One region of the Methylobacterium sp. GC_Met_3 genome, then DNA from elsewhere that is predicted to be linked to it. Evidence: predicted binding sites of a transcription regulator. Region 1 holds the regulator's gene; the other holds the start of a gene.
The links. Region 1 encodes PhoB, which activates phosphate uptake and scavenging genes when phosphate is short. Its sites were predicted from a motif close to TGTCATNNANCTGTCAT; they were not measured.
Positions count from the first base shown of each region.

Region 2: phnC (phosphonate ABC transporter ATP-binding protein) is a predicted target of PhoB. The motif match lies at 5,568-5,584, and genes of this name have one in related genera.

Region 1 covers NZ_JALNUL010000005.1:205,146-212,559, reverse strand. The annotation lists gene OXS27_RS10095 (hypothetical protein) at 1-164, opposite strand, end outside; gene pstS (phosphate ABC transporter substrate-binding protein PstS) at 394-1,434, shown strand; gene pstC (phosphate ABC transporter permease subunit PstC) at 1,520-2,497, shown strand; gene pstA (phosphate ABC transporter permease PstA) at 2,506-3,393, shown strand; gene pstB (phosphate ABC transporter ATP-binding protein PstB) at 3,454-4,245, shown strand; gene phoU (phosphate signaling complex protein PhoU) at 4,360-5,079, shown strand; gene phoB (phosphate regulon transcriptional regulator PhoB) at 5,217-5,912, shown strand; gene OXS27_RS10060 (protein-disulfide reductase DsbD domain-containing protein) at 6,048-7,414, opposite strand, start outside.
Region 2 covers NZ_JALNUL010000017.1:7,542-14,955, forward strand. The annotation lists gene phnH (phosphonate C-P lyase system protein PhnH) at 1-423, opposite strand, end outside; gene phnG (phosphonate C-P lyase system protein PhnG) at 426-896, opposite strand; gene phnF (phosphonate metabolism transcriptional regulator PhnF) at 976-1,719, shown strand; gene phnE (phosphonate ABC transporter, permease protein PhnE) at 1,897-2,766, opposite strand; gene phnE (phosphonate ABC transporter, permease protein PhnE) at 2,763-3,644, opposite strand; gene phnD (phosphonate ABC transporter substrate-binding protein) at 3,660-4,589, opposite strand; gene phnC (phosphonate ABC transporter ATP-binding protein) at 4,685-5,524, opposite strand; gene OXS27_RS19055 (chloramphenicol acetyltransferase) at 5,636-6,271, opposite strand; gene OXS27_RS19060 (DUF1045 domain-containing protein) at 6,264-6,950, opposite strand; gene OXS27_RS19065 (ceramide glucosyltransferase) at 6,983-7,414, opposite strand, start outside.

The sequences.
Region 1 (7,414 bases):
TCCGCCTCCTCGCGCCGCGCTGCCGCAGCCGCCTCCGGATCGCCGCTGAACTTCTGACGTGCCTGCGCGAGAGTCAGGGCGCGCTCCACCGCCTCCCGTTCGGCATGCAGGGCAAGCCAGTTCGGATCGGTTTCCGTCGCTGAATCGGCGTGTTCGCCCTCCACGGTTCCCAGTCCCTTCCCGCGCCGTTGCCGGTAGGAACGCGCGAGACCCGCGAACCGTGCCGCACGACCTGCGGCGCGATGTCATGCCGGTGTCATCTACCTGTCGTAACCGCGCAGCCATCGGGCGGCTGGCGCTGGATCTCTCAAGGATCGGCCGCAAGGCTCTGCCGCGGGCATGAGCATGCCGGCGGAGCAGCGCAGGCTCCAGCCCGACGGCAACGGAGATTCCATGAGACCCTTCGCTTACGCGCTCGCCGTCGGCCTTGCGACGGTACAGCTGGCGTCTGCGGCGCTGGCCGCCGACATCACCGGAGCCGGGGCTACGTTCCCCTTCCCGGTCTACTCGAAGTGGGCCGAGGCCTACCGGAAGGAATCCGGCTCGGGTCTTAACTATCAATCGATCGGATCCGGCGGCGGGATCAAGCAGATCCAGGCCAAGACGGTCGATTTCGGCGCCACCGATGCGCCGCTGAAGGGCGAGCAGCTGGCCAAGGACGGCCTTGTCCAGTTCCCCACCGTGATGGGCGGCGTGGTGCCGGTGGTGAACATCGCGGGAATCGAGCCGGGCAAGCTCAAGCTGACCGGCGACGTGCTCGCCGACATCTACGCCGGGAAGATCGCCAAGTGGACTGATCCGCGGATCGCGAAGCTCAATGACGGTCTGAAGCTGCCCGACACGAACATCACGCCGGTCTACCGCTCCGACGCCTCGGGCACGACCAACATCTTCACCACCTACCTGTCCCAGGCTTCGGAGACGTGGAAGAAGGAGTACGGCGCGGCCACGACGATCTCCTGGCCGGTCGGTCAGGGCGGCAAGGGCAACGAGGGCGTGACCGCCACCGTGAAGCAGGTGCCGAATTCCGTCGGCTACGTCGAGTCGGCTTACGCCAAGCAGAACAAGCTGGCCTACGCCCTGCTGCAGAACAAAGCCGGCAAGTTCCCGCAGCCCGACGACAAGGCGTTTCAGGCGGCGGCCGCCAGCGCGGACTGGAAGTCGGCCCCCGGCTTCGGCATCTCGCTCACCAATCAGGCGGGCGAGGATGCGTGGCCGATCACGGCGGCGACCTTCATCCTGGTCCACAAGGACCCGGCCGATCCGGCCAAGGCCGCCGATGTGCTCAAGTTCTTCGACTGGGCGTACAAGAACGGCGACAAGCTTGCCTCGGATCTCGACTATGTTCCGCTGCCGGACAACGTCGTGGCGCTGATCCACGAAGAGTGGAAGAACGTGAAGGGCAAGGACGGGAAGCCGGTTTACAACATGTAAGTCCAACGGGGAGGAGGCTTCGACCTCCTCCCTCGCTTCTGAGATCCCGCCGCGCTACCACGTTATCCTTCGCAGAGAACCGCGGATGTCTGCTTTGACTGAAACGATTGCCCTCGGCCGAACCCGTACGTCGGCGGCGCGGAAGGGACCGAGCCGGAACATGGACGCCGTGTTCCGCGGCTGCGCGTACGGCGCGGCGTTGCTGGTGCTGACCGTCCTCGTGGGGATCATCGGCTCCATCGTCTACGGCGGCCTGCCGGCCTTCCGGGAATTCGGCTTCGGCTTCCTGACCTCCAGCGTCTGGAACGTCGGGACCGAACAGTACGGCGCGCTCGTGGCCGTGATCGGAACGGTGATGTCGGCGCTCCTGGCCCTCGTGATCGGCGTCCCGGTCTCACTCGGCATCGCCATCTACCTGACGCAGCTCTGCCCCGGCTGGGCGCGCAAGCCAGTCGCGATGACGATCGAGCTGCTCGCCGCCGTGCCGAGCATCATCTACGGAATGTGGGGCCTGTTCATCTTCGCCCCGCTCTTCGCCCGCTTCGTCGAGATCCCGATCTCGAACATCGTCGAGGGCCTGCCGATCGTCGGGACCGTGCTGTATGCCCGCATCCCCTCGGGCGTCGGCGTGCTCACCGCCGGCATCATCCTGGCGATCATGATCGTGCCGTTCGTGGCCTCGATCGCCCGCGACATGCTCGACCAGATCCCCACGATCCTGCGCGAGAGCGCCTACGGCGTCGGCTGCACCACCTGGGAGGTGACGCGCTTCGTCCTGATCCGGCACGCCTCGGTGTCGATCATCGGCGCGATCATGCTCGGCCTCGGCCGTGCGCTCGGCGAGACCATGGCGGTGACCTTCGTGGTCGGCAACGCCAACCGCCTCTCGGCCTCGATCTTCGATCCCGGCTCGACCATCGCGTCCCGGATCGCCAACGAATTCAACGAGGCGGACGGCATGCAGCTCAACGCCCTGATGGCGCTCGGCTGCATCCTGTTCGTCATCACCTTCATCGTCCTGATCGCCGCGCGAATCCTGACGTCACGCGTGCGGGTTGCTTGAGGAGCCCCATGGACGCGATCAACACACTCGCTGCGCCGCCGCTCGTGCAGAGCCGGGTCCGCCCCGGCCGGCGCCGGGCGGACGCCATACTCCGCGGCTTCTGCGCCTTCGCCACGCTGCTCGGCATCATCGTGCTCGGCTCGATCCTGCTGATGCTGATCGTCGAAGGCGTGCGCGGCTTCACGCCGACGCTGCTGACGCAACCGACCCCGGGTCCGGGCAGCGAGGGTGGCGGCATCGCCAACGCGGTGCTGGGCAGCCTGATCCTGACCACGATCGGCATCGTCATCGCGACCCCGGTCGGCGTGATGGCCGGGACCTTCCTGGCGGAATACGGCCGGACCTCGAAGCTGGCCGTCCTGATCCGCTTCCTCAACGACATCCTGCTCTCGGCGCCGTCGATCCTGATCGGCCTGTTCGTCTACACGCTGATGGTGCGGCCCATGGGCAGCTATTCCGGCTGGGCCGGCGGCATCGCGCTCGCGATCATCGCCACGCCGGTGATCGTGCGGACCACCGAGGACATGCTGAGCCTCGTGCCGGGCACCCTGCGCGAGGCCGGCGCGGCGCTCGGCGCTCCGCCCTCCATGGTGATCATGAAGGTCAGCTGGCGCGCCGCCTCGGCCGGCATCGTGACGGGTATCATCCTGGCGCTGGCCCGCATCGCCGGCGAGACCGCGCCGCTCCTGTTCACCGCCCTCAACAACAACAGCTGGTTCAGCCCCGACCTCATGGGTGGCGTCCCGAACCTGCCGGTGATGATCTACCAGTTCGCGCTCTCGCCCTATGCCAACTGGCAGCAATTGGCCTGGGCCGGAGCGCTCCTGATCACCATGACCATCCTCGCCCTCTCCGTGATCGCCCGCTTGGTGATCAAGCCGCAGCGTGCCCGCTGAAGCGCGAGCCGAAGGATTAGCCCGATGAGCCATGCTGCAGCGACCGCCGCCGAGCCCCTTATGCAGCCTTCCGCCAAGGCCGGTGCCGACACCAAGGCGCCCGTCCGGATCGCCGTGAAGGGGCTGAACTTCTACTATGGCCAGTTCCACGGCCTGAAGGACATCAACCTCAACTTCCATGATCGGCAGGTGACCGCCCTGATCGGCCCGTCGGGCTGCGGGAAGTCGACGCTGCTGCGCACCTTCAACCGGATCTACAGCCTCTATCCGGAGCAGCGCGCCGAGGGCGAGATCCTGCTGGACGGCGTCAACATCCTGGATTCGAAGGTCGATCTCAACGATCTCCGCGCCCGGGTCGGTATGGTGTTCCAGAAGCCGACGCCCTTCCCGATGTCGATCTACGACAACGTCGCCTTCGGCATCCGCCTCTACGAGAAGCTGCCGAAATCGGAGCTCGACGACCGGGTCGAGGCGTCGCTGCGCAAGGCGGCGCTCTGGGACGAGGTCAAGGACAAGCTCAAGCAGTCCGGCATGGGTCTGTCGGGGGGGCAGCAGCAGCGTCTGTGCATCGCCCGCACCGTAGCCCAGCGCCCGGAGGTGATCCTGTTCGACGAGCCGACCTCGGCGCTGGACCCGATCTCGACGGGCCGGATCGAGGAGCTGATCGAGCAGCTGCGCGACGAATTCACCATCGCGATCGTCACGCACAACATGCAGCAGGCGGCGCGCATCTCGCAGTTCACCGCCTTCATGTATCTCGGCGAGCTGATTGAATTCTCACAAACCGAAAAAATGTTCATGAACCCGACCGAGCGGCGCACGCAGGACTATATCACCGGCCGCTTCGGCTAAGCTGTTTCGAAGACCGGTTTCCGCGCCATCGCGACCCGGGCGCCGCGGCGGCCGGGCGGGATCGCGGCAACCGGGTGGGATCGCACGTCCTGGCCCCCATCGAAGGATCCACTCATGCCCGGCCATATCGTTACCTCCTACGACACCGATCTCGAAAACCTCCGTCGCTCGATCTCGGAGATGGGCGGCGTGGCGGAGAAGATGACCACTGAGGCGACCGACGCCCTAGTGCGCCGCGACGACGGGCTCGCCCAGGCGGTGATCCTCGCCGACAAGCGCCTGGACGCCCTCCAGAGGGACATCGAGGAGCGCTCCGTCCTGCTGATCGCCCGGCGGCAGCCCCTGGCGATCGACCTGCGCGAGACCATCTCGGCGATCCGCGTCTCCGGCGACCTGGAGCGGATCGGCGATCTCGCCAAGAACGTGGCCAAGCGCGTCGTGGCGATCTCCGATCAGGCGCCGGCGCAGAAGATCGTGCTTGGCGTGCGCCACATGAGCGACCTCGCGGAGGGCCAGCTGAAGGACGTGCTGGACGCCTATGCGAGCCGCGATATCGAGGCGGCCCACGACGTGTGGGAACGCGACGGCGAGATCGACGCGCTGTACAATTCCCTGTTCCGCGAGCTCCTGACCTACATGATGGAGGATCCGCGCAACATCTCGTTCTGCACGCACCTTTTGTTCTGCGCCAAGAACGTCGAGCGCATCGGCGATCACACGACCAATATCGCCGAGACGATCCACTACCTCGCCACGGGCGAGACGCTCGCCGGCGAGCGACCGAAGAACGATGCGTCGAACTACGTGACGGTGGATGGGGGGCTGGCGCCGTGAAGCGCTTCCCGGAGCGCAGGATCCTGGGGGCGTCCCTGGGGGCGTCGCCGCCGTGACGGTCGGTTTGGGTTGAGGCTGGGCGGAGCCTCCGGCACCATTGCCGCGTCCGCCGCGAGAACGGGTCATCGAAGGTGAGTATGCAAGTCCTGATCGTCGAGGACGAGGAGGCATTGACCACGCTGCTGCGCTACAACTTGGAAGCCGAGGGCTTCCTGGTGGATTCAGCGGCAAGGGGCGACGATGCGGAACTGCTCCTGGCCGAGCGCATGCCCGACCTGGTCCTGCTCGACTGGATGCTGCCCGGCCTGTCCGGAATCGAGCTTTGCCGCCGAATCCGGGCCCGGCGGGAGACCGAGCGGCTGCCGGTGATCATGCTGACCGCCCGGGGCGAAGAAGGTGACCGGATCCGCGGTCTCGGGACGGGCGCGGACGATTACATCGTCAAGCCGTTCTCGGTTCCGGAACTGCTCGCCCGCATCCGCGCGCTCCTGCGCCGGGCCAAACCGGCCCATGTTTCCGATCGTCTGGCCGCCGGCGACCTCGAACTGGACCGCACCGGCCATCGGGTGCGTCGGGCCGGCGAGGAGCTGCACCTCGGCCCCACGGAGTTCCGGCTGCTCGAATTCCTGATGCTGGCCCCGGGCCGGGTCTTCTCCCGCGAGCAGCTTCTCGACGGGGTCTGGGGTCACGACGTCTACATCGACGAGCGCACCGTCGACGTCCATGTCGGACGCCTGCGCAAGGCGCTGAATGGCCCACGCCAGACCGATCCGATCCGCACGGTGCGCGGTTCCGGCTACGCCTTCGACGAAACCTTCTCCCTCGAAGCCTGAGTCGCCAAGTCCCGGTTTCAAAAGGTCGAGACCTTTTGCGGGTGCAGGGCAGAGCCCTGATGTTGGACGAAGCCCGAGCGTCAGGGCTCCGCCCCGACACCCTGCCAAAGGGCAGCCGCCCTTTGGGAACCCCGATCAGCGGATGAGCGCAGCGCTCCGGTTAGCGGCCGGCACGGAGGCCAGAGCCTGGAGCACCGTGCCCTCGGTGAGGATCTGGGGCAGCACCTGGGGCTCACCGGCACCTTTGTAGAGCAGGTAGAGCGGAACACCACTCCGGCCGTGCTTCTCCAAAAGGCGCGTGATCTCAGGGTTCTGGTTGGTCCAGTCACCCTTCAGATAGGTGATGCCCCGCTCGGCCAACGCGGCCCGCACGGCCTTCGTGGACAGGGAGGTCGTCTCGTTGACCGCGCAGGTGATGCACCACGCGGCGGTCATGTTGACGAAGGCCGGCTTGTGCGCAGCCGCCAGAGCGTCGAGGCGGGCCTGCGTGAACGGCTCGATCCCGCCGGCGGCGGCCTGCGCAGTCGGCGTGGCACGGTCCTGTGGGAGGGTGGACACGAGGGCCACCACGGCGATCAGGGCGAGCGCCGCACTGACCTGCGCGATCCGGCGTGCCCCGGGGGCGGCGGCGCGCCCGCGCTCCCAGGCCCAAGCAGAGAAACCCACCAGCACGAGGCCGATCAGGGCCGCCAGAAGGCCGCGCGGATCGACCTGCTGCGCCAGGACCCAGACCAGCCAGGCCACGGTGGCGTAAACCGGGAAGGCGAGCACCTGCTTGAGCGTCTCCATCCAGGCACCCGGCCGCGGCAGCGCCCGGAGGGCCGGGGGCCAGAGAGTGAGAGCCAAGAACGGCAGAGCGAGGCCGAGCCCGAGGCTCGCGAACACAGCAAGCGCCACGGCTGCGCTCTGGGTCAGCGCGAAGCCGACTGCCGAGCCCATGAACGGCGCCGTGCAGGGCGTCGCCACCAGCGTGGCCAGCACGCCCGTGAAGAACGACCCACTCAGGCCAGACCGTCGGGCCAGGCGATCGCCGACACCCGCGAGCCGTCCTCCGACCTCGACCACGCCGGACAGGTTCAGGCCCATCGCGAAGAGCAAATAGGCGAGCCCGGCCACGACCAGGGGCGATTGCAGCTGGAACCCCCAGCCGATCGCCGCCCCTCCGCCCTTCAGGGCGATGAGCACTCCAGCCAGACCAAGGAAACTCGCCAACACGCCGGCCGTATAGGCGAAGCCGTGCAGGCGCAGGCGGGCCGGACCCTCGCCCGCATGCCGCACGAGGCTCAACACCTTGATCGACAGGACGGGGAAGACGCAGGGCATCAGGTTGAGGATGAGGCCGCCGAGAAAGGCGAAGGCGGCGGCCGCGGCAAACGTCAGCAGATCGAACTCGGGCGCGGCGGCCCCGGTCGGACTCGCCGCAACGGGGTCCGGCGGAGCGGTCGCGGTCGGAAGCACCGGCTCGTCGCCATACGCGAAGGCGAGGCGGCGGCTGCCGGATT
Region 2 (7,414 bases), on a different contig from region 1:
GGGCCCGGTCAGGCACAGCCCCTCCCCCGCGGTGATCGCGTCGAGGGCGAGCACGAGCGTCGTGGACGTGTCGGGATAGGCCGGCGTGCCGGGGGCGAAGGCGTTCAGCGGCGGGCAGCGGGCCGGATCGCTGATCAGCGCGAAGGCGGCCGCGGCCGGGTCCTCCGTGAGGGGAGCGCCGGTGTGGAAGCGCAGGTAGGCGGCGACCGCGGGCGACGCCGCGAGCCCGGCATCGAGCCAGACCGGCGTGTCGGCGTCGGCCAGGGTGAGCGCGACGGCGGCGAGTTCCGGCGTCAGCGGCGCCGGCGGGGTCAGGCCCGGGATGAGCGGCCGGGGCAGCCCCGGCCGGGCGAGGGCGTCCATCACGGCGCGGAACGTCGCCTGGGCGTCGTGGACCGGATCGGCGAAGCCGGGTGCGAGCATGCTCAATCCTCCCCACGGGCGACGGTCAGGAACTCGACCCGCGTGGCGGCGGTCTGCCGCGCCGCCTTCCAGCGATCTGCCTCGGCCCGGTCGGCGGCATCCGCCAGGGCGGCCTCGACGTGGGCGCGTTGCGCCGGATCCTGCCAGAGCGCGTCGAGGATCGCGGCGAGGCGCGCCTTCGTCCGGTCGCGGCCGAGATGGTAGGCGAAGCCCGTGCCCCCATCCGCCAGACGGATCGCCGCCCGGGTGACGCTGACCTCGCCGACATGGAACGGGCGCCCATCGCCGCCGATCCGGCCAGTGGCCATCACGAGACCGGTCTCTGGGGGGCGCAAGTCCTCGGCAGCGGGGACATCAACACGCGTCAGCGCGGCTTCCAATTCAGTCCGGCTCGCGTCGGCGCACAGGGCCATCACGGCCTGCCGGGCCACGATCTCGGGTCCGGGTTCTGGGCCTGCTGGGTTCGGGGTCATCGCGAATCCCTCCGTCGCATCGTTGTATAGATCTATAGACAACTGGCGCCCGCCGGACAAATGAAGTTTGGATGACAGGATGGAAGCAGAGGCACAGGCGCCCGGCCTCGTCCGGGGCGAAGGGCTGACGGCGTGGCGGCAGATCGCCGACACGCTCACGGCCGATATCGCGGCGGGCCGATACGCGCCCGGCCAGCAACTGCCCACCGAGGCGGCGCTCGCGGCGCGCTTCGCGGTGAACCGGCATACCGTCCGCCGGGCGCTCGCCGCCCTGGCCGAGGGCGGCCTCGTGCGCGCCAGCCAGGGCCGCGGCACCTTCGTGGAGGAGCCGCCGCTCGCCTACCCGATCGGGCCGCGCACGCGCTTCTCGGAGATCGTCGCCGAGGCCGGGCGGGAAGCCTGGGGCGATCTCATCGCGTCGGCCACCGTCGCGGCCGCGCCCGAGCCGGCGGCGGCGCTGGCCATCGCCCCCGGCGCGCCGGTGCTGGAACTGCTGACGGTCCACCGGGCCGACGACGCACCCCTCTCCACCTCGTTGACCTGGGTGCCGCTGCCGCGCTTTGCCGGCTTCGCCGAGGCCTATGCCGAGCGCGGCTCGATCACCCGGGCGCTCGCGGCCTGCGGCGTCCACGACTACACGCGGCTCTCGACACGCGTCCGCGCCCGCCTGGCCGAAGCCCAGGAGGCGGCCCGGCTCGACATCGCGCCGGGGCGGGTCGTACTGGTGGTGTCGAGCGTCAATATCGATCCCGCGGGCGTGCCGATCCAGGCGAACCGGACCCTGTTCGCCGCCGACCGGGTGGAGCTGGTGATCGGCGGCTGAGGGCCGAAGCGTCTCAATCGAGCGGATGGGTTTCCAAAGGGCGTGGCCCTTTGGTGGGGTGTCGGGGTGAAATCCCGACGAACGGATCTCCGCCCCCCTTCCGGGGGTCGGAGATCCGTCTGCAGGGCTCTGCCCTGCACCCGCCAAAGGACACGTCCTTTGGAAACCATGACCCGCTCAGCGCGCCGCCGGCCCGATAAGTGCCCGCCGGAGCCGGGTCGAGACCCAGTCGATCGCCGCCACGGTGACGAGGATCATCAGCACCAGGAACGCGACCTGCTGCAGTTCCAGCACGCGGATCAGCTCGGTCAGGTACTGGCCGATGCCGCCCGCGCCGACGATGCCGATGATCGTCGCCGAGCGGGTGTTCGATTCGAAGAAGTATAGCACCTGGCTCGCCAGCACCGGCAGCACCCCGGGAATCAGCCCGAAACGGATCCGGTGGAGGCTGGAGCCACCCGAGGCGACGACGCCCTCGCCGGGGCGCCGGTCGCAGGTCTCGACCGCCTCCGAGAACAGCTTGCCGAGCGCCCCGAAATCCGAGCACGCAATGGCGAGTGCCCCCGCGAAGGGGCCCAAGCCCACGACGTTGATCCAGATCAGCGCCCAGATCAGCACGTCGACCGAGCGCATCACGTCGAGGCCGCGCCGGACGGCGAAATGCGCGAAGGGGTTCGACACAACGTTGCGCGCCGCCAAAAACGCGACCGGGAAGGCCAGGATCGCCGCCGTCAGCGTGCCGAGGAACGCGATGCCCAGGGTCTCGCCGAGGGCGTGCAGGAAGGTCCAGAGATGGCCCTCCGGGGACGGCGGCAGCATCAGCACCGCGAAGGAGCCGAGCCGCCCGAGCCCGTTGAGGATCCGCGCCGCGGAAACGTCGAGGCGCCAGCATGCCAGGGCGGCAAGGCCGATCAGGACACCGAGCCCGAGGCCGAATCGGGCTCGTGCGGCCCAATCAACCCGGAACTGCGCAGGATAGCGACCGCGCAGCCGCGCGAGATTGTCCCGGGCCTCAGCCCGCAGGTTTCCGGTCCGGGCCGCGCTCATCGGGGGTTCTCCGGGCCGATCAACCGGTGACGGACCTGCTCGGTGGCGAGGTCGATGCAGAACACCGTCAGGATGATCAGCACGAGGATCGCACTCACATCCGCATAGTAGAAGTTGCGAATCGCGCCCAGGAACTCCTGGCCGATACCGCCCGCGCCGACGAAGCCGAGAACGGCCGCCCCGCGCACGTTGATCTCGAACCGCAGCAGCCCGTAGGAGGCGAAGTTCGACAGAACCTGTGGCAGCACGGCGAAGCGCACCGTCTCGACCCAGGTGGCACCCGCGGCGGACAGACCCTCGACGGGGCGCATGTCGATGTTCTCGACCACCTCGGAGAACAGCTTGCCCAGCGCCCCCGTGGTGTGGATCGCGATGGCCAGCACGCCGACCATGGGCCCGAGACCGAAGGCGATCACGAAGATCAGCGCGAACACGATGTCCGGGACGGTGCGGCAGATCTCCAGGAAGCGCGTGGTCAGCAGACGCAGTACGCGCGACCGCATGAGGTTGGCGGAGCCGGCGAAGCTGAGGACGAAGCCCGCGAGTCCCCCGAGCAGCGTGCCGAGATAGGCCATCAACAGGGTCTCACCCAGCAGCGCCAGCCAGCCGGACAGGCCCCAGTACCACTCGCGCAGGTCTGCGACCGGGTGGTCGAGGCCAACCGGCGGCAGGATCTGCCGGATGTAGGCGGTGAACTTGCCGATGTTCTCGGCGAAGATCAGCGGCCGCACCTCGGCGACGAGCCCCGCCAGCACGGCGAGCACCGCCACGAGTGCGAAGCCCGCGAGCGTGCGGCGGCGCGCGGCGCCGGTCGCCGCCGCGTAGAGGCCGGAGAGGGCGGCTTCCCGCTCCGGCGGCAGCTTGGTCAGGCTACGCAAGGCCGACGGTCCGGATCAGGATTTCTTGCGTTGCTCGTCGTTGAACCGCAGCATGTCGATGACCGGCTGGTAGTCCTGGATCGTCGCCGGGATGATGCCGAGATCCTTGCCGTCCGACAGCCGGTCGAAGGCCGCCTTGTCGGCGGTCGGCAGGGCGAGGAGCGCGTCGCGGATCTTGGTCTTCAGGTCGTCCGGCAGGCTGGACAGCACGGCGTAGGCATCCCCCGGCAGGAGATCGGACTTGAACACGGTCCGGAAGTCGTCCTTCGTCATCGACCGCCCCTGGGCATCCTTGACGATGCCCTTGGTCAGCATGCGCGCGAGATTGTTGTCGGCCTCGGAATTCCAGAAATTCGCCGCCGCGTCGGCGGTGCCCTGGGTCAGCGCCAGCACGGCGTTCTCGTGACTTCCGGCGAAGAAGACCTTGCCGAAGAACTTGTCCACATCGTAGCCGGCCCGCCGCAGGAAGAAGCGCGGCGCCTGATTGCCCGAGGTCGAGTTCGGATCGACCAGGGCGAGGTTCTTGTCCTTGAGATCCGCGACCGTCTTGTAGGGGCTCGAAGCCAGCACGTAGACCACGGAATAGTAGCCCGAGATGCCGGTCTCGTGCTTCGGGCTCGCGACCGGCTCGATCTTCACGCCGGTCATGACGGCGCGGGAGAGCGAGGCGGCGCCGTAATACCCGATCTGGATGTTGCCGGCCCGCTGGCCCTCGATCACCGCGGCGTAATCGCTCGCCACCCGCAGCTTCACCGGCACGCCGAGCGCCTTGGTGAGATAACCCGCCAGCGGCGTGTAGCGGTCGACGGTGCCGCTCGCGTTCTCCACCGGGATGACCGCCAGCGTCAGCTCGGGATACTTGGCCTTCCAGTCCTCGGCGGCGGCAGGCAGGCCGAGCAGGGCGAGGGCCGCCGCGGCGGCGGCGAGGGTGCGTCGGGTGATCATCGTACGGTCCTTCGGCGTTGGTGCGGGCTTCGGCCGCCCTCTGGGTCGGCCGGGCGTTTCCCGATCTGTCGTTTGTTTTGGGGCCGGGGCCCGATTCAGGCGCCGATGGCGGCCTCGCGGATCGGCCGAGCCGGAACGCGACCCGGCAGCGCCGCCCGCTGCTCCGCCTCCCGCTGGGCCGAATCGTCCAGCACCTCGCCAGCCTCCAGCCCGTAGAGCCGGCGCGCCACATCCTCGGTCAGGTCGAACGGGCCGCCCTCGAACACCACGCGGCCGTCGGCGAGTCCGACGAGGCGGTCGCAATAGGCGCGAGCCAAGTCGAGCGAGTGCAGGTTGCACAGCACCGTGATGCCGTAGCGCCGGTTCACCTCGGCGAGCGCGTCCATCACGAGGCGGGTGTTGCGCGGGTCGAGGGAGGCCACCGGCTCATCGGCCAGCAGGATCTGCGGCTCCTGCACGAGGGCGCGGGCGATCGCCACGCGCTGCTGCTGGCCGCCCGACAGTCCGTCGGCCCGCTGGCCGGCGAACTCGCCCATGTCGAAGCTCTCCAGGGCGGCGAGCGCCATTGCCCGGTCCTCATCGGACCACAGGCGCAGCAAGGCCCGAGGGCTCGGCACGTGGCTGAGCCGCCCCATCAGCACGTTGGTCATCACATCGAGGCGTCCGACGAGATTGAACTGCTGGAAGATCATGGCGCAGCGCGTGCGCCACTCCCGCAGATGCCGACCCTTCAGGGCTGTGACGTCGCGCCCGTCGTGGAGGATACGGCCCGAACTCGCGTCCGCCAGCCGGTTGATCAGCCGCAGCAACGTCGACTTGCCGGCGCCGGACCGGCCGATCACACCGACGAAGCTGCCCGGCTCGATTCGCAACGTGACGCCGTCCACGGCACGCCGGTCACCGTACTGGCGCGTAAGATCCTCGATGACGAGCATGCATCCATCCGCTGCGGAATAGCCGCAGCTAAACGCCGCTTACGCGACGATTGGATGACGAATACATTTTGATGTTGTTTGCCGGCGCAGGATATCTACCCGATAGCGGCCTCACGTTTCGTATCGATCGAGGAATGCTTCGATCGACAGGGCGCGGAAATCCGGAAGCGCACGGCGCAGGCGTTCGTGGTCCCAGTCCCACCACGCGAGGCGCTCCAGCCGCGCGGCGATATCCTCGGGGAACCGGCGCCGGACCGGCCGGGCCGGGTTGCCGACCACGATCGCGTAGGGGGCGACGTCGCGCGTGACGATCGCGCCCGCCCCCACCACCGCACCGGTGCCGATGGTTCGGCCGGGCAGGACCACCACGCCGTGGCCGATCCAGACATCGTGGCCGATCGTGACGGGGCTCGCCCGGCGCCGGTCGAAGTAGGCGGCCTCGTCCGCTTCCTCGGGCCAATAGGCGCGCGCCCGATAGGTGAAGTGGGCCTGCGAGGCGCGCTCCATCGGGTGATTGCCCGGGTTGATCCGCACGCTGGCGGCGATCGAGCAGAACTTGCCGATCGTCGTGTAGATCACCTCGCCGTCCTGGCCGATGTAGGAATAATCGTCCAGGCTCGTCTCGGTCAGGCGGGTCCGGGCGCCGATCTCGGTGTAGTGGCCGAGTCGGCAGGATTCGACCCGGGCGCTGGCGTCGACCGCGGGTTCGAGGCCGAGGTGCGGGGAAGCCTTGGGAACCTCAGCCATGGGACGCACCGAAGGGCAGGCGCGCCAGGAGCCGGAACGGCCCGCCCGCATCCTGGGTCAGAAGGCAGATCGCGTCGATTGTCACCGGTTCCGCGCCCGAGGCGGCGTAGGCCTCGGCGAGGCGGCGGTACCAGCCGTCGCGATCGGGCTCCGGCAGGGCATCGGTCAGGGTCATGTGGAAGCGGAAGGCTTCGAACACGTGCGGATAGCCCCAGCGGTCGAGCAGGGCACGGGCGCGCGGATCCAGGCGCTCCGGCCGGCGCTTGGCGCGCTCGGCCTCGGTGAGGGGCGCCCGCAGGGGATCGAGGGCCGCGACGCATTCCGCCGCGAGCAGGCCGAGTTCCGGCGGCGGCACCTCCGGCACCAGGGCGAGGAACCGTCCGAGCGCCGCGACGCGCAGCGGCCCGAGCACGACCGGCGGGTGCGGGGTCGCGAGGCCGCGGGCGGCGACGACAAGATCGGCCTCCGTCACCCCCGGCGCGAGGCGCATCGGCGCCTTGAGCGTCGCGTGAAAACCGTAGACCCGGGCGCCCGCGTTGACGGCGGCGAGTTCGCGCAGTCCCGCTGGGTGTGCGACCGCCTCCCCGGAGATGGTGTCGTACCCGAGCACGCTCCGGCCGAAGGCCTCCAGGGGGGAGCCCGGGGCGGGCAGCCAATACAAGGCGTAGCGGCGCGTCACGTCTTCACCTCCGGAGCGCGGGGCGACCGCAATCAGGCCGTCGGCGCATAGGTCCGCGCCTCGGCGGCCCGGCGCGGGCGAACATCCATGGCGTTGCCACGCCACACGATCGCGCGCTGCACCCAGGCGCCCAGCCAGATCGCCGGGATCAGGGCGTCGCGCACCAGGAAGGCCGCCAGCATGCGGGGGGCGCGCTGCCAGCCGGCGCGGATCGCGAGCCCGACCTCGGCGGCATAGCACAGGGCCGCGAGGCATGCAGCGCCGACGACCCCGCCAAGGCTGCCGGCCCAGAGCGCCAGCAGCAGCGCCGGCAGCAGGACGCCGCTGCCGATCTCGGGGGCGAAGAACAGCGGGAAGGTCACACGCCGCAGCCGAGCCCAGCGCAGCTGCCGCGCCCAGACCTCCCGGAAGCCGCGCGGGCCCAGCGGCTGCTCGAACGGGCTCGCCACGAGGTGGACGCGCTT